DNA from 4 places in the Streptomyces sp. NPDC032198 genome. Region 2 is predicted to be linked to each of the others. Evidence: riboswitches for the same ligand, from Rfam matches in the RefSeq annotation. Region 2 holds a riboswitch; each other region holds the start of a gene.
What was found. A riboswitch is a leader RNA that binds a small molecule or an ion and turns the genes downstream of it on or off. The one in region 2 is predicted to bind thiamine pyrophosphate.
Positions count from the first base shown of each region.

Region 1: linked by a shared signal. The riboswitch ahead of thiC (phosphomethylpyrimidine synthase ThiC) and the one ahead of thiO (glycine oxidase ThiO) in region 2 are both predicted to bind thiamine pyrophosphate.
Region 3: linked by a shared signal. The riboswitch ahead of AB0E78_RS28205 (thiamine ABC transporter substrate-binding protein) and the one ahead of thiO (glycine oxidase ThiO) in region 2 are both predicted to bind thiamine pyrophosphate.
Region 4: linked by a shared signal. The riboswitch ahead of thiM (hydroxyethylthiazole kinase) and the one ahead of thiO (glycine oxidase ThiO) in region 2 are both predicted to bind thiamine pyrophosphate.

Region 1 is NZ_JBEZVL010000002.1:208,262-212,449, forward strand. Features, by position in the region: gene thiC (phosphomethylpyrimidine synthase ThiC) at 56-1,900, opposite strand; TPP riboswitch at 1,893-2,037, opposite strand; gene AB0E78_RS06105 (YibE/F family protein) at 2,109-3,569, shown strand; gene AB0E78_RS06110 (SsgA family sporulation/cell division regulator) at 3,661-4,098, opposite strand.
Region 2 is NZ_JBEZVL010000001.1:416,406-420,593, forward strand. Features, by position in the region: gene AB0E78_RS01955 (Rv2175c family DNA-binding protein) at 1-124, opposite strand, end outside; gene AB0E78_RS01960 (FAD-dependent oxidoreductase) at 216-1,382, opposite strand; TPP riboswitch at 1,567-1,679, shown strand; gene thiO (glycine oxidase ThiO) at 1,677-2,867, shown strand; gene thiS (sulfur carrier protein ThiS) at 2,864-3,082, shown strand; gene AB0E78_RS01975 (thiazole synthase) at 3,089-3,883, shown strand; gene pknB (Stk1 family PASTA domain-containing Ser/Thr kinase) at 3,975-4,188, shown strand, end outside.
Region 3 is NZ_JBEZVL010000011.1:91,071-95,258, reverse strand. Features, by position in the region: gene AB0E78_RS28220 (phosphatidate cytidylyltransferase) at 1-284, shown strand, start outside; gene AB0E78_RS28215 (hypothetical protein) at 371-829, opposite strand; gene rlmN (23S rRNA (adenine(2503)-C(2))-methyltransferase RlmN) at 979-2,085, shown strand; TPP riboswitch at 2,140-2,257, shown strand; gene AB0E78_RS28205 (thiamine ABC transporter substrate-binding protein) at 2,341-3,435, shown strand; gene AB0E78_RS28200 (iron ABC transporter permease) at 3,504-4,188, shown strand, end outside.
Region 4 is NZ_JBEZVL010000008.1:354,973-359,160, reverse strand. Features, by position in the region: gene AB0E78_RS23435 (helix-turn-helix transcriptional regulator) at 1-646, shown strand, start outside; gene AB0E78_RS23430 (class I SAM-dependent methyltransferase) at 1,000-1,740, shown strand; TPP riboswitch at 2,065-2,190, shown strand; gene thiM (hydroxyethylthiazole kinase) at 2,238-3,017, shown strand; gene thiE (thiamine phosphate synthase) at 3,251-3,889, shown strand; gene thiD (bifunctional hydroxymethylpyrimidine kinase/phosphomethylpyrimidine kinase) at 3,886-4,188, shown strand, end outside.

The sequences.
Region 1 (4,188 bases), on a different contig from region 2:
CGGGGAAGCGCCGCTCCAGAAGCCGAAGTTTCCTGGAGCGGCGCTTAACCGCGCGTCAGTCCGCCAGCGGCAGGTAGACCCGATTCCCGCTCGCGGCGAACTCCTTCGACTTCTGGAGCATCCCCGCCGCGACCTCCTCAGCCGTCGCGTCCGCAGCCGCAGTACCGCCGAACTGCTCTGTGATGCTGTGGCTAATCTTCATGCTGCAGAACTTCGGACCGCACATCGAGCAGAAATGCGCCGTCTTCGCGGGCTCCGCGGGCAGCGTCTCGTCGTGGAACTCCCGCGCCGTGACCGGGTCGAGGGCCAGGTTGAACTGGTCCTCCCAGCGGAACTCGAAGCGTGCGTCCGAGAGCGCGTCGTCCCAGTCCTGCGCGCCCGGGTGCCCCTTGGCGAGGTCCGCCGCGTGGGCCGCGATCTTGTACGTGATGACGCCGGTCTTCACGTCGTCGCGGTTGGGCAGGCCGAGGTGCTCCTTGGGCGTGACGTAGCAGAGCATCGCCGTGCCCCACCAGCCGATCATCGCGGCGCCGATGCCGGAGGTGATGTGGTCGTACGCGGGCGCGATGTCCGTGGTCAGCGGGCCGAGCGTGTAGAACGGCGCCTCCTCGCAGATCTCCTGCTGAAGGTCGATGTTCTCCTTGATCTTGTGCATCGGGACGTGGCCCGGGCCCTCGATCATGGTCTGTACGTGATGACGCTTGGCGATCGTGTTGAGTTCCCCGAGCGTGCGCAGCTCGGCGAACTGCGCCTCGTCGTTGGCGTCCGCGATCGACCCGGGGCGCAGACCGTCGCCGAGCGAGTACGTCACGTCGTACGCCGCGAGAATCTCGCAGAGCTCCTCGAAGTTCTCGTAGAGGAAGCTCTCCTTGTGGTGCGCGAGGCACCAGGCCGCCATGATCGAACCGCCGCGCGAGACGATGCCGGTCTTGCGGTTGGCGGTCAGCGGGACGTACGGAAGGCGCACGCCCGCGTGCACCGTCATGTAGTCCACGCCCTGTTCGGCCTGCTCGATGACCGTGTCCTTGTAGATCTCCCAGGTCAGCGCCTCGGCCTGGCCGTCGACCTTCTCCAGGGCCTGGTAGAGCGGCACGGTGCCGATGGGCACGGGGGAGTTGCGCAGGACCCACTCGCGGGTCGTGTGGATGTTGCGCCCGGTGGACAGGTCCATGACCGTGTCGGCGCCCCACTTGGTCGCCCAGGTCATCTTGTCCACCTCCTCCTCGATGGAGGAGGTGACCGCGGAGTTGCCGATGTTGGCGTTGACCTTCACCAGGAACTTCTTGCCGATGATCATCGGCTCGATCTCCGGGTGATTGACGTTGGCGGGGATCACCGCGCGGCCCGCGGCGACCTCCGCGCGCACGACCTCGGGGTCGAGGTTCTCGCGGATCCCGATGAACTCCATCTCGGGCGTGATCTCGCCACGGCGGGCGTACGCGAGCTGCGTCACCGCCTGGCCGCCGCGGCCCCGGCGGGGCTGGCGCGGGCGGCCGGGGAAGACCGCGTCGAGGTTCTTCAGGCCACCGCGCGGCGAGGTGTGCTTGATGCCGTCGTCCTCGGGACGGGGCGGGCGGCCCACGTACTCCTCGGTGTCGCCGCGGGCGATGATCCAGTTCTCGCGCAGGGGCGCGAGGCCCCTGCGGACGTCGGTGTCGATGGACTCGTCGGTGTACGGCCCCGAAGTGTCGTACAAGGTCACGGCCTTGCCGTTGGTGAGGTGCACCTGTCGGACCGGCACCCGCAGGTCGGGGCGTGAACCCTCGACATACGCCTTGTGCCAGCCGATGGACTTCCCGGCCTCGGCCGCGACGGTGTGCTCGGCGTTTCCTACGTTCTCGCCGTTCTCGCCGTTCTCGTCGCTGCTGGAGGCAGGCGTGCGTGCGTCCGCTGTGGTCATGAGACCTACTCCCTACGCCGGCATTACCCGGTAACAGGTTCGGCGGTCGACGCAGCGGATTCCGTACGGTTCATACCGTTTCGTACGGAGGTCAGCGCCCTCTCAGCCCGGTGCTCCGAGCTCCCGCGTTTGCAAAGGTGCCTCCACGCTAGCGTCCCGTCGGGCGCGCTGAACAGAGGGCCCCCTCCGTTCTTGCGATGATCGGGCAGTGACCACCACACAGCCGCCGTCCCAGCCGCCCGCCCCGAACGTGCCGCACGACTCGCACGGGCACTCCCACAGCCATGGCCCGGCCGCCCCCGTCTCCAAGCATCTGCGCAAGGTCATCGCCGCCGTGCTGATTCCTTTCGCCGCGGCGGTGGTCGTGGGGCTCGCGGTGTTCTGGCCAGGGGGCGCACCGTCCCACGAACGCACCGGAGTCGGCTTCGACCGGCAGACCCAGTCAGCCACGGTGGCGAAGCTGAAAGAGCTCCCCTGCAGTGAGGTGAACGCCTCCCAGACTCCGCCCAACGGCGACACCTCCACCGCCGAGGAGCAGTCCGCGCAGTCCCGCGCGAAGGGCGTCTGCAAGAAGGCGACGATCGAGGTGACCAGCGGAAAGGACAAGGGCCGCACGTTCACCGAGATCGTCCAGCCGGACTCACCGCGGCAGTTGCGCCAGGGCCAGGAGGTGGTGGTCGCCTACGAGCCCACGGCCCCCGAGGCGTTGCAGTACTCGGTCACCGACGTGAACCGGAAGCTCCCCATGGCGCTGCTCGCCGGGATCTTCGCACTCGCCGTGGTCGTGGTGGGACGAATGCGCGGCGTCATGGCCCTGGTGGCGCTGGCGTTGAGCTTCCTGGTCCTGACGTTCTTCATCCTGCCCGCGATCCTGCAGGGCTCGAACCCGCTGGTCGTGGCGGTGATCGGGGCCAGCGCCATCATGCTGATCGCGCTCTATCTGTGCCATGGCCTCACGGCGCGTACCTCGGTCGCGGTCCTCGGCACGCTGATCTCCCTGCTCCTCATCGGCCTCCTCGGCTCGCTCTTCATCGGCTGGGCCTCGCTGACGGGCAACACGGACGACAACACCGGCCTGATCCACGGCCTGTATCCGTCCATCGACATGAGCGGTCTGCTGCTCGCCGGCGTCATCATCGGCTCGCTCGGCGTACTCGACGACGTGACGGTGACGCAGACGTCCGCGGTCTGGGAACTGCACCAGGCCAACCCCACGATGGGCTGGCGCGGTCTGTACGGCGCCGCCATCCGCATCGGCCGCGACCACATCGCCTCGGTCGTCAACACCCTGGTCCTGGCCTACGCGGGTGCCGCGCTGCCCCTGCTGCTGCTCTTCTCGATCGCCCAGAGCAGCGTGGGCACGGTGGCCAACAGCGAGCTGGTGGCCGAGGAGATCGTGCGCACCCTGGTCGGCTCGATCGGCCTGGTCGCCTCCGTACCGGTGACGACCGCGCTCGCGGCCCTGGTGGTCTCGGCCGACCGCTCGACTCCCACGGGCCACACGGGAAGCGCGGCCCGCCCGGGAGGCGCGAGCCACCCGGGAGGCGCGAGCAACGCTGGAGGCGCGGCCCACCCCGGAGGCGGTGCCACTCCCGCCGCCCCCGCCACCCCCGTCCTGCCCGCACCCAAGCAGAGCCGCGGCGGAAAAGGCCGACGCCGCAAGGCCTGAGGCTCGCGCGGCCCGGCGCCGCAAGGCTTACGCGGCCGATGCCACGAAATGCACCAATCTGCCGTACGGCTGCGCCCCTTGGTTCGCGGAGTCAGCCCGCGCTCTGCTCCTCGGCGAGGATCCGGTCCAGCGCTTCGTCCAGGTGCGTCTCGAAGTCGGCGAGCGCCCGCTCCTGCCCCAGCGGAACCAGCTTGTCCGTACGGTCCAAGAAGGCGAGGAGCGGTGGGATCCCCGCCCGGAACAGCGCCTGATCCGCACCGACCTGAAGCCGGATCAGTACATCGTCGAGCAGCTCGGGATCGGTGGGGGCGATGTGCACATCCCCGTCACCGCACGCCCCGCCCACCCCGTCGACCAGCAGCTCCCGCCCGAAGGCCCAGGTCACGGGTGCGTCTCCGGGGAGATGGAAGGTCAGCCGGACGGCGTAGGGATCGCCGGTCTCATAACGCAGCTCCACCGGGATGCGAAACGACAGCTCCTCGGAAACGAGGAAGCTCATCATGACCTCTGCCTGGACCGACTCGCGCATCGTCCGCCTACCCCGTCGCTAAAGCTCGACTGGCCAGGAACCAACTCCCTGACACTCATGGCATCTTGCTTAACGTACACATCAGATCAC
Region 2 (4,188 bases):
TCAGCTGGCCCTCCTTGACCAGCTGGCGCACACGCGTCACCTCGACGTCGAGCATTTCTGCGATGTCGGGGAGGTGGAGCCACTCGGGGACGAGAGCATCAGTCTTTGCGTCAATCTCGGTCACGGGGACAAGCCTAGCTCCGGGCACCGACAGCGGCCGGGCAGCGGGTCCCCCTCGGTCCCGGCAGCGGTCCCGGCAGCGGTCCCGGCAGCGCTTAGGGCAGCACTGCCTTCTTGAGCGGTACGGCGGGGTCCGACGCCAGCTCGGCGGACAGGCGGGCGCCCGCCTCGATCAGCTTGCGGCCCTGTGCCAGGTCCCTGGGGCGGCCCACCGCGAGGAGGGCGACCAGGGCGCCCCGCCGGAGCCAGCACACGCTCCAGGCCGCCCCCGAGGGGTCGCCGCGCCACACCAGCTCGTCGGCGGACGCGTGATGACCGGCGTACTGGACGAAGCGGCCGAACTGCTCGGACCAGAAGTACGGGACCGGGTCGTACGCCGAAGGGGTCTCGCCGATGATGTTCGCCGCGACCGTGCGCGGGCCCTGGAGGGCGTTGTCCCAGTGGTGGACGAGCAGGCGCTCGCCATACCTTCCCGAAGGGAAGGAGGAGCAGTCGCCGACCGCGTACACATCGGGTTCCGACGTCCGCAGGTGGTCGTCGGCGAGGACCTCACGGTGGGCGCCCAGGGTGATGCCGGAGTCCGCGAGCCAGTCCGTGGCGGGGCGTGCGCCGATACCGACGACGACCGCGTCCGCGGGCAGCCGGGTGCCGTCGTCCAGGAGGACGCTGCCGGGCTCGACGCGGTCCACGCGCGCGTGGGTGCGCAGCTCGGCTCCGGAGTCGGCGTACCAGGACGTCATCGGCGCCGCGACCTCCGCGGGCAGCGCCCCGGCCAGCGGTCGCGCGGCGGCCTCGACGACAGTGACCGAGCAGCCCGCCTCGCGTGCGGCGGTCGCGAACTCGGCGCCGATCCAGCCGGCGCCGACGACCACGATGCGGTGCTGTTCGGCGAGCACGGGCCGCAGCCGCTCGGCGTCGTCGAGGGTGCGCAGCAGATGGACGCCGGGGACCCCGGAGACGCCGGGCAGCAGGATGGGCCGGGCGCCGGTGGCGATGACGAGGGCGTCGTAGGGCACCGGGCCCGACGCGGTGTCCAGTGCGTGGTCCGCGGGGCGGACGCCCGTGACCTCGTGGCCCAGGCTCAGCTCGATGCCGAGCGCCTCGAAGTCGATGTCGAAGGCGGAGCCCTCCGCCTTGCCGAGCAGCACGGCCTTGGACAACGGCGGCCTGTCGTACGGCTGATGGGGCTCCGCGCCGATCAGGGTGACCGCCCCGGCGAACCCCTGCTCGCGCAGGGCCACGGCGGTCTGCACCCCGGCCATCCCCGCACCGACGATGACGACCCGGCGCTCTTCCTGCCTCCGCTGCTCACTCACCCGATCACTCTAGGGCGGCGGGCGACGCGCGTCTCAGGGCCCCGCGAGGAGATCTCTGACACACCGTCACTGCTCCTGACCGCACAGCTGCCCTACCTACCCCGGGACACCAAAGGCTAAGGTTGCCGTGCAGAGCACTCGCGGGAGCCCGGACGCACCGGGCTGAGAGGGAGGCTGGACGGCCTCCGACCGTACGAACCTGATCCGGGTCATGCCGGCGAAGGGAGGGGCTGGACGCCCATGCATCCACGTACACCACCCCGAGAGACGACCGACGTCCTTGTCGTCGGGGGCGGCATCATCGGCCTGGTCACGGCCTGGCGGGCGGCCCAGCGCGGCCTGTCCGCCGCGGTCGTGGACCCCGAGCCCGGCGGCGGCGCGGCGCAGGTCGCCGCGGGCATGCTGGCCGCCGTCACCGAGCTGCACTACGGGGAGCAGACGCTGCTCGGCCTGAATCTGGCCTCCGCGCAGCGCTATCCCGAGTTCGCGGCCGAGCTGACCGAGGCGAGCGGCCGCGATCTCGGCTACCGCGCGTGCGGCACGCTCGCCGTGGCGCTCGACTCCGACGACCGTGCCCATCTGCGGGAGCTGCACGCCCTTCAGCAGCAGTCGGGGCTCGCCTCGGAGTGGCTGAGCGGGCGCGAGTGCCGCCGCCTCGAACCGATGCTCGCACCGGGGGTCCGGGGCGGACTGCGCGTCGACGGCGACCACCAGATCGACCCGCGCAGGCTCGCCGCGGCGCTCCTGGTGGCCTGCGAGCGGGCGGGCGTGGCCTTCCACCACGCGTGGGTGGACCGTCTCTCGGTCGTACGGGACCGGGCCACCGGAGTCGTCCTCGCCGACGGCACCGCCCTGGAGGCCGGTCAGACCGTGCTCGCCGCGGGCAGCCTCAGCGGACGCCTCTCCGGCGTCCCCGAGGGTGTCCTGCCGCCAGTACGCCCCGTGAAGGGGCAGGTGCTGCGGCTCACGGTGCCGCAGCGGTACGCGCCGTTCCTGAGCCGCACCGTGCGCGCCGTGGTGCGTGGCAGCCACGTCTACCTGGTGCCGCGCGAGAACGGCGAGCTCGTCGTCGGCGCGACCAGCGAGGAACTCGGCTGGGACACGACGGTCACGGCGGGCGGCGTGTACGAGCTGCTGCGGGACGCCCACGAGCTCGTACCCGGCATCACGGAACTGCCGCTGACGGAGACCCGCGCGGGCCTGCGCCCCGGCTCCCCCGACAACGCGCCGCTGCTCGGCCCGACCGCGCTCCCCGGCCTCCAGCTGGCCACCGGGCACTACCGCAACGGCGTCCTTCTGACGCCCGTCACCGGTGACGTCATGGCGCACGCCCTGACCACCGGCGAACTGCCCGACGAGGCGCGGGGGTTCACCCCTCTGCGCTTCGCCGGCACCCCCCGCACGCAGCGCTTCATGGAGCAGCCCGCATGACCCTCCCAGCAGTGACAGCCGTCTCCGTCAACGGAGAAGCACGCGACGTTGCCGCGGGCACCACGCTCGACGCCCTCGTCGCCACCCTGACCACGGCCCCGTCCGGCGTCGCCGCCGCCCTCAACGAAACCGTCGTCCCGCGCACGCGCTGGTCTGACACCCCGCTCAATGACGGCGACCGCGTCGAGGTCCTCACAGCCGTACAAGGAGGCTGAACCGACATGGCAGACGATCCCTTCGCCATCGGCGGGCTCACCCTTTCCTCCCGACTGATCATGGGTACGGGCGGTGCGCCGAGCCTCGACGTCCTGGAACGCTCCCTCGTCGCCTCCGGGACGGAGCTGACGACGGTCGCGATGCGCCGCCTCGATCCCGGCGTGCAGGGCTCCGTGCTCTCCGTCCTGGACCGCCTCGGCATCCGTGTGCTGCCGAACACGGCGGGCTGCTTCACCGCGGGCGAGGCCGTCCTGACCGCCCGGCTCGCGCGGGAGGCGCTCGGCACCGACCTGGTCAAGCTGGAGGTCATCGCGGACGAGCGCACGCTGCTTCCCGACCCGATCGAGCTCATCGACGCCGCCGAGACCCTCGTCGACGACGGCTTCACGGTCCTCCCGTACACGAACGACGACCCGGTGCTTGCCCGGAAGCTGGAGGACGTGGGCTGCGCGGCGATCATGCCGCTGGGCTCCCCCATCGGCTCGGGGCTCGGCATCCGCAACCCGCACAACTTCCAGCTGATCGTCGAGCGCGCGGGCGTGCCGGTGATCCTGGACGCGGGGGCGGGCACGGCGTCCGACGCGGCGCTCGCGATGGAACTGGGGTGCGCGGGTGTGATGCTCGCCTCCGCTGTTACCCGGGCGCAGGAACCGGTCCTGATGGCCGAGGGCATGCGGCACGGCGTCGAGGCCGGACGGCTCGCGTACCGTGCGGGGCGCATTCCCCGGCGCCACTTCGCCGAGGCGTCCTCGCCCGTGGAGGGAATGGCCCGGCTCGACCCGGAGCGGCCCGCGTTCTGAGCGTCCCGCCCCTGTTACAGCTCGGCTGCAGTCGGGGCCCGAGTCCGACCGGGCGGGCAACGGTGTCAGCGGTGGCTCGTAGACTCCCTGCGTGGACACGACCCTTCAGGACCCGCTCGTCGGGCAGGTGCTCGACGGCCGCTACCGCGTGGACGGGCGGATCGCGGTCGGCGGGATGGCCACGGTCTACCGGGCCGTGGACACCCGCCTCGACCGCGTGCTCGCGCTCAAGGTGATGCACCCGACGCTGGCCGCCGACGTCTCATTCGTCGAGCGCTTCATCCGCGAGGCGAAGTCGATCGCCC
Region 3 (4,188 bases), on a different contig from region 2:
GCCTGGTCGGAGCGGTGACGTTCGCGATGGCGGGTGGCGCGCTGTGCATGGAGTTCCTGATCGACGGCGGCACGTGGTGGCAGGGGCTGCTCATCGGCCTCGCGGTCGCCGCGAGCGCGACGCTCGGGGACCTGGGCGAGTCGATGATCAAGCGTGACCTCGGCATCAAGGACATGGGCACGCTGCTGCCGGGACACGGCGGCATCATGGACCGCCTCGACTCACTGCTGCCGACCGCACCGGTGGTCTGGCTGCTGCTGGTCATCTTCGTCGGGTCCGGCTGACCTGCGCTTGTGTACGTGAGGGGCTCGCCGTCCAGCTGGACGGCGAGCCCCTTTTCGCATGCCGCGCGCAGTGTGCCGTACGCCGCTTACTTCAGCTTGTGGCACGCCTTCTGCGAGAGGTTCTTCCACTGCACACAGACCAGCGTGCCCTTGCGGAGCTTGGGCCCCGTGGTGGTCCCGACCTTGCCCCACTCGACCTCGGCGGCGTTGCCGTGCGGAACCGAGTGGGCCTTGCGCCAGCTCTTGCCGACGTGGGTCGAGCCGCCCGGCTGCTTGTACAGCCAGCGGGCCTTACCCGCCTTGTACGGAGACCTGGCCGACTGGACGTAGTTCAGGCCACGCTTGGTGGACCCCTTCTTGTTCCAGTAGAAGAAGGAGACCGAGTAAGCGCAGGTCCTGCCGCTCTGCTTCACGCAGCGCACTTCCTGGTGCTTGCTGACCGCCGCGGCCCGGACCCCGGTCCCGGCGTGGGCCGGTGCCGCGGTCGTCACGGCGAGCGCCGCGGTGGCGCCGATCAAGAGCGCCTTCCCCGTTTGATTCAACACGTGCTGATTACCTCCAGCGAAGTTGATGTTGTCAGGGAAGACTCTAGTGATCTATGTCAGGCACATGACAGACCTTCGGCCGACCGGTTCTCAGCGCCGCCGTGGGTGGACAGGGGAGGGCTCTCATCGTCTGCGACACTGGAAGGACCATGCCTGTACCCGGAGAACTCACCTTTGTCGCGCCCCGCGGAGCCAAGAAGCCGCCGCGGCATCTCGCCGACCTCACGCCCGCCGAGCGCAAGGAAGCCGTTGCCGCTGCCGGCGAGAAGCCGTTTCGCGCCAAGCAGCTTTCGCAGCACTACTTCGCGCGGTACGCGCACGACCCGGAGCAGTGGACCGACATTCCCGCCGGTTCACGTCAGAAGCTTCAGGAGGCGCTGCTTCCCGAGCTGATGTCCGTGGTGCGGCACATCAGCTGTGACGACGACACCACGCGCAAGACGCTGTGGCGGCTCTTCGACGGGACGCTCGTCGAGTCCGTGCTCATGCGCTATCCGGACCGCGTGACGATGTGCATCTCGTCGCAGGCCGGGTGTGGGATGAACTGTCCGTTCTGTGCCACCGGGCAGGCCGGGCTCGACCGGAATCTGTCGACCGCCGAGATCGTGCACCAGATCGTTGACGGGATGCGCGCGCTGCGGGACGGGGAGATCCCTGGAGGGCCCGCTCGGCTCTCCAACATCGTGTTTATGGGGATGGGCGAGCCTCTTGCCAACTACAACCGGGTGACCGGGGCGATTCGCAGGCTGACCGATCCCGAGCCGGACGGTGTGGGCCTCTCGCAGCGTGGCATCACCGTGTCGACCGTCGGTCTGGTGCCCGCCATCCACCGGTTCGCCGACGAGGGCTTCAAGTGCCGCCTCGCCATCTCGCTGCACGCGCCCGACGACGAGCTCCGCGACACCCTCGTACCCGTCAACACGCGCTGGAACGTGCGTGAAGTGATGGACGCCGGGTGGGAGTACGCCGCCAAGTCGGGGCGTCGCCTCTCCATCGAGTACGCGCTGATCCGCGACATCAACGACCAGGCCTGGCGCGGTGACCGCCTCGGGCGGCTGCTGAAGAACAAGCCCGTGCACGTGAACCTCATTCCGCTGAACCCGACGCCCGGGTCGAAGTGGACGGCCTCGCGGCCCGAGGACGAGAAGGCCTTCGTGGACGCCATCGCCGCCCATGGCGTGCCCGTCACGGTTCGTGACACCCGTGGCCAGGAGATCGACGGGGCGTGCGGTCAGCTCGCCGCGTCGGAGCGCTAGCCCGCCGGGCGATAGGCTGGCCGAAACACATCTTCATAGCCGGAACACATCTTCATATTCCGACAGGGGAGCGCCACAGCGCTGAGAGTGCGGCAGCCAAGGACAGGTTGGCCGCAGACCCTCTGAACCTTGCCCGGGTCATTCCGGGTAGGAAGTTCGGACATCACTCAAGCTGTTGCGCCCTGCCCGCGGACCGGTCCGATCCGGTCTGTTCCGCGGGCAGGGCCGCGTCTCTTCCTGGTCACTCCAGGAGGAATGAACTCAGTGAGCACCACCAAGAAGGTCACGGTCACCGCGGTCGCGGTGAGCATCGGGCTCGTCGCGCTCTCCGCGTGCGGCAGCTCGTCGGACAGCGGCGACAAGGCCGACTCCAAGAGCGTCACGCTCGTCAGCCATGACTCCTTCAACGTCTCCAAGGACGTACTGAAGGCGTTCGAGAAGAGCTCCGGCTACAAGGTCAACGTGCTGAAGGACGGCGACGCCGGTGCGGCCGTGAACAAGGCGATCCTGTCCAAGGACAACCCGCAGGGCGATGTCTTCTTCGGCGTCGACAACACCCTGCTCTCGCGCGCGCTCGACAACGGTCTCTTCCAGTCGTACGAGGCCAAGGGCTCGGAGAAGGTCGGGCCGGAGTTCCGGGTCGACGGGGACAAGCACCGGGTGACGCCCGTCGACAGCGGCGACATCTGCGTCAACTACGACAAGAAGTACTTCGCCGACAAGAAGCTGGCGCCGCCGAAGTCCTTCGCGGATCTGACCAAGCCCGCCTACAAGGACCTGTTGGTCACCGAGAACGCCTCGACCTCCTCGCCCGGCCTCGGATTCCTGCTCGGCAGCGCCGCGCAGTACGGCGACGACGGCTGGCAGGGCTACTGGAAGAAGCTCAAGGCCAACGGCGTCAAGGTCGTCGACGGCTGGGAGCAGGCCTACAACGAAGAGTTCTCCGGGTCCGCCGGCGGCAAGAAGGCCAAGGGCGACCGGCCGCTCGTCGTCTCGTACGCCTCGTCGCCGCCCGTCGAGGTGCTCTACGCCAAGCCGCAGCCCAAGCAGGCGCCGACCGGCGTCGCGACCGGCACCTGCTTCCGGCAGGTCGAGTACGCGGGTCTGCTCAGCAACGCCAAGAACGAGAAGGGCGGCAAGGCGCTGCTCGACTTCCTGATCGGCGCCGAGTTCCAGAAGGACATGCCGCTGAACATGTTCGTGAACCCGGTGCGGGAGAAGACCGAGCTGCCCGAGCTGTTCGTCAAGCACGGCGTGAAGGTCGACGACCCGGAGACCATGGACCCGAAGAAGATCGCCGACAACCGTGATCAGTGGGTCAAGTCGTGGACCTCGCTCGTACTGAAGTAAGCGGATCCCCTAAGGGGAGCGCTTCCCGTAAGGGGCGCTCGCGCGGGGGCGCGGCGCGGCTCGGTCTGATGGCCGTGCCCGTCGCGTTCTTCGCGGTCTTCTTCGCCTATCCGGTCGCCGCGATCGTCGCGCGCGGCTTGAAGGTGGGCGGGGCGTGGCAGTTCGGGCGGATCGCGGAGGTCGTCGGGCAGTCCGACGTCCGGCACGTGCTGTGGTTCACCACCTGGCAGGCGCTCGCGTCGACCGCGCTCACGCTGCTGATCGCGCTCCCCGGCGCGTATGTCTTCGCGCGCTTCGAGTTCAGGGGCAAGCAGGTGCTCCGGGCGGTCGTCACGGTGCCGTTCGTGCTGCCGACGGTCGTCGTCGGGACCGCGTTCCTCGCGCTGCTCGGCCGGGGCGGGCTGCTCGACGAGATGTGGGGCGTGCGCCTCGACACGACTGTGTGGGCGATCCTGCTCGCGCACGTCTTCTTCAACTACGCCGTCGTCGTACGGACGGTGGGCGGGCTCTGGTCGCAGCTCGACCCGCGCCAGGAAGAGGCCGCGCGGATGCTCGGCGCCTCGCGGTGGACCGCGTGGCGGACCGTGACGCTGCCCGCGCTCGGGCCCGCGGTAGCCGCCGCCTCGCTCATGGTCTTCCTGTTCACCTTCACCTCGTTCGGTGTGGTGCAGATCCTCGGCGGGCCCGCGTACTCGACCCTCGAGGTCGAGATCTACCGGCAGACCGCCCAGCTCCTCGACCTGTCCACGGCCG
Region 4 (4,188 bases), on a different contig from region 2:
CGCTGATCCGGCGGTGCTGCGCTGGCAGGGGGACGCGGTGGAGGCGTACGCGCTCTGCGGTCGTACGGACGAGGCCCGCGGTCTGCTGGAGCACATGCAGGAACGGGTGGGAGCGCACCCCGCGCACGCCGCTCTGCGCGCAGCGCTGACCCGCGCCCGAGGCCTGTGCCGCTACCTCGACGGTGCCGACGCCGTCGAAGAGGCCGCGGAACTCCTGGCGGACGCTGCCCACGGTTTCGCCGCGCTCGGCCTCCCCGTCGAGGAGGGCCGCACCCACCTGCTGCGCGGCCGTGTCGAGCGCCGCCGTCGGCGTGCCGCCGCTGCGCGAACGGCGTGGGAAAGGGCTCGTACGCTCTTCGAGGACGCCGAAGCACGCCCCTGGACCGCGCTCGCGAACAACCACCTGACCCACCTGACAGGCCATCCCTCCGCACCCAGCAGCTCGGCTCCGCCGACGCCCCAGCGTCTGACCGAACACGAGTTGCATCTGGCCGAACTCGTGCGCACCGGCGCGACGAACCAGGAAGCGGCCCAGCAGATGTTCATCTCGGTCAAGACCGTAGAAACCGTGCTGAGCCGCATCTACCGCAAACTCGGCATCCGCTCCCGCACCCAACTCGCCACCGCGCTCACCCGTGACCGCTGACCGCTGCGCGGTGACGCTCCGACGACGAGGGCCACCGGGGTCACCGATGCGCCGAGCCGCCCAGGGCGTCGCGGCCCTGCTCAAACGGCACGGCTGGACCTGCCAGCTCCCCGCCCGCCGGGCCCTGGAACCTCCACGGTGTCTTCGAGCTGACCGTTCTTGTCCACTATCGAGTAGAAGTTGCGATGGACCGTCACGTCGGCGATACCAACCGACCGACGCTCACCACCGTCGAGGGGCACACGCATGATCTGCTCGCCGTCGGCAAAGCGCCGGGGAAGCAACCGAGGCGAGGGCCGCCCAGTGCCATAATCGTGTTGACCGCCCCCGGCAGGCAGTGCTGGAGTCGGCGCGTGGACAGCATCCCCGCCAACCGGCGGCTCTGGAACCAGATCAGCAGCGCCTACCAGCACGAGCACGACCCGCAAATCGGCGCCACACCCCGGCTGTGGGGCATGTACTCCATCCCCGACGCGCACCTGCACGCCCTGGGCGACGTCACCGGCAAGCGCGTCCTCGAACTCGGCTGTGGCGCCGGCCAGTGGTCCAGGGCGCTCGCCGCCGAGGGTGCCTCCGTGGTCGGGATCGACCTGTCCGAAGCCCAACTCGCCGCAGCGGCCCGCGCGATGGGAGCCGTCCGCTACCCGCTGGTGCAAGGCGCCGCCGAACAACTCCCCTTCGCCGCCGACAGCTTCGACCTGGTGTTCTGCGACTTCGGTGGGCTCAGCTGGGCGCCCCCGCACCTGGCCGTCCCGCAGGCCGCACGCGTCTTGGGCCGAGGCGGGCGCCTGGTGTTCAACGTCGCCAGCCCTTGGTTCGAAGCTTGCTACGACGAAGCCGCCAGCCGCGTGACCACGACGCTGCAGAAGGACTACTTCGGGCTGAGCGCCATCGCCGAAGACGACGGCGCGACCAGCTATCAGCTCACCTACGGCGACTGGGTCAAGGTCCTGCGCGGCGCGGGTCTCATCATCGACGACCTCATCGAGCCGCGGCCCGAACTCGGAACACCCAACGGCTACAACGAAACCGACCCTCCCGACTGGGCACACCGCTGGCCGGCGGAACTGCTCTGGGTAACCCACAAACCATAAGTTCCGCCGTGCCGAGACGTGAAGCCCGGTGGGCCAACCGCCGAGCTTGGAGAGATCTCCCATTGCAAAGGTTGACGGGTTGACGAAATCTGGAGCTATGCAGGATCGCATCGGTCAGGTGGTCGCGGGATTCACCGACGCACTGCACAGCCTCAGAGACCTCGTCACGGACCTCCCGCCCGGCGAGCAATACGACACGGGCTACGAGTCTGCGCCCAGAGTGTGCACCAGGGCGGCGGCCTTGTCAGTTCCTCCGGCAGAGCCGTGTCCTGCCGTGCGGTGCCCCGAGTGCGAACTCCCGTTCCCGGGGGAGGTACATTGCGTGGTGACCACCGCGGGAGCTCGGGAGTAGCCGGGCTGAGAGGGCGGACGGGACTTGCTCCCCTTTCCGCCGACCGCATGAACCTGGACCGGGTAATGCCGGCGTAGGAAGAGTGTTGACGATGGATGCTGCCTCCGTACCTGCCCAGAACGGCCCTGCCGTTTCCCGTGATGCCGTGGCGGACGTGATCGCGTCGCTGCGGAGCTCCGCACCCCTTGTGCACTGCCTGACCAACGTCGTGGTGTCGCAGTTCACCGCGAACGTGCTGCTCGCGGCGGGGGCCTCCCCCGCGATGGTGCACAGCCCGCAGGAGGCCGGAGCACTGGCCCGGGTGGCCGGGGGCGTCCTGATCAACCTGGGGACGGTCACGTCCGCGACGGCCGAGGCGATGCGCGTCGCGGTCAAAGAAGCGGCCGGGGCCGGGCGCCCGTGGGTGCTCGACCCGGTGGCGGTCGGCGCGCTGCCCTGGCGCACCGGCCTGGCCCGCGAACTCCTGGAGATCGCGCCTCCAGCGGTCATTCGCGGCAATGCTTCCGAGATCCTGGCCCTGGACAGCGGCGGCACGGGCGGGCGCGGCGTGGACAGCACGGACGCCCCCGAGGCGGCGCTGGACGCGGCCGGCGGGCTGGGCCGGCGCTACGGCTGCGCGGTCGCTGTGAGCGGTCCGGAGGACGTCCTTACGGACGGGACGCGCGTGGTGCGTGTGGCCAATGGTCACCCGCTGCTGCAACGGGTGACGGGTACCGGCTGCTCACTGGGCGCCCTGGTGGCTGCTTGCACGGCCGTCACGGGCGATGCACTGCTGGCCGCCACTGCCGCGTCGGGCCTGCTCACCGTGGCCGCGGAGAGTGCCGCCACGCGCTCGACGGGGCCCGGCACGTTCGCGGTCGCACTGATCGATGCACTGTACGAGCTCAGCCCGGACCGGCTCGCCGAGGCTCTCAACCTGCGCTGAGCGCAGCGGTGTTGCCGGGTTGGCAGCGAGCGGTCGGCCGAACGCCACCTGCTGAACAGCCTCCGCCGACCTGGGGTGCGACCCCACCACCAAGTGCGTCAGACCCCGCAGACGCACACCCTCGCCCCTGCGGACAACTCAAGGTTCCTGCACGTCAGGGCCCTGCCTTTCCCTGCACCTCCCGATGCGTTTCCCCCGCCCTTCCCCGGCCGGGAGACCCCAAGGAGCAACCCATGCGACCACCACTTGACCTATCCCTGTATCTCGTCACCGACACCCGGCTCTGCGGCGACCGTGGTGTCGCGGCCACAGTGGCGGCCGCCGTCAAGGGCGGTGTGACCGCTGTCCAGTTGCGCGATCCGGACGCGGACGCCCGCACGCTGTGCGCGCTGGGCCGGAGGATCCAGGCCGAACTCGCCGGCACCGGTGTCCCCTTGATCGTCAATGATCGTCTGGATGTGGCGGTCTGGTTGGACGCGGACGGCGTCCACCTGGGGCAGCGGGACCTCTCCCCCACGACCGCCCGGCAGCGGCTCGGCCCCCATGCCTACATCGGCCTGTCCGTCAGCCGTCCCGGGCAGCTGGCGCACGTACCGGATGCCGTCGACCACCTCGGTGTCGGTCCGGTGTTCCCGCAGTCCACCAAGCCAGACGCGGACGCCCCGCTCGGCCTGGGAGGCCTGGCCCGGATCGTCCAGGAGAGCCCGCTGCCATGCGTGGCCATCGGCGGGATCGGCGCATCCGAGGCCGCCGCGGTCAGGGCAAGCGGTGCGGCCGGGCTCGCTGTCGTCAGCGCGGTCTGCGGACAGTCCGACCCCGAGGCCGCAGCGCACTCCCTCATCCGCACCCTGCGCCAGGAGGTCCCCGCGTGACCAGCCCGCCCATCGCCCTCAGCATCGCCGCCAGCGACCCCTCCGGCGGCGCCGGCATCCAGGCCGACCTGAAGGCGTTCTCCGCCAACGGCGCCTACGGAACAGCAGTCCTGACCGCCCTGACCGCACAGAACACCCAGGGCGTCACCGGCATCCATGCCGTGCCTGCGGCGTTCGTCACCGAGCAGCTCGACACGCTGTTCGCCGACGTCCGGGTGGACGCCGTCAAGATCGGAATGCTGGCCGACGCCGCCATCGCCGCAGCCGTCGCGGACGCGCTGGAGCGCCACCGCCCCCGC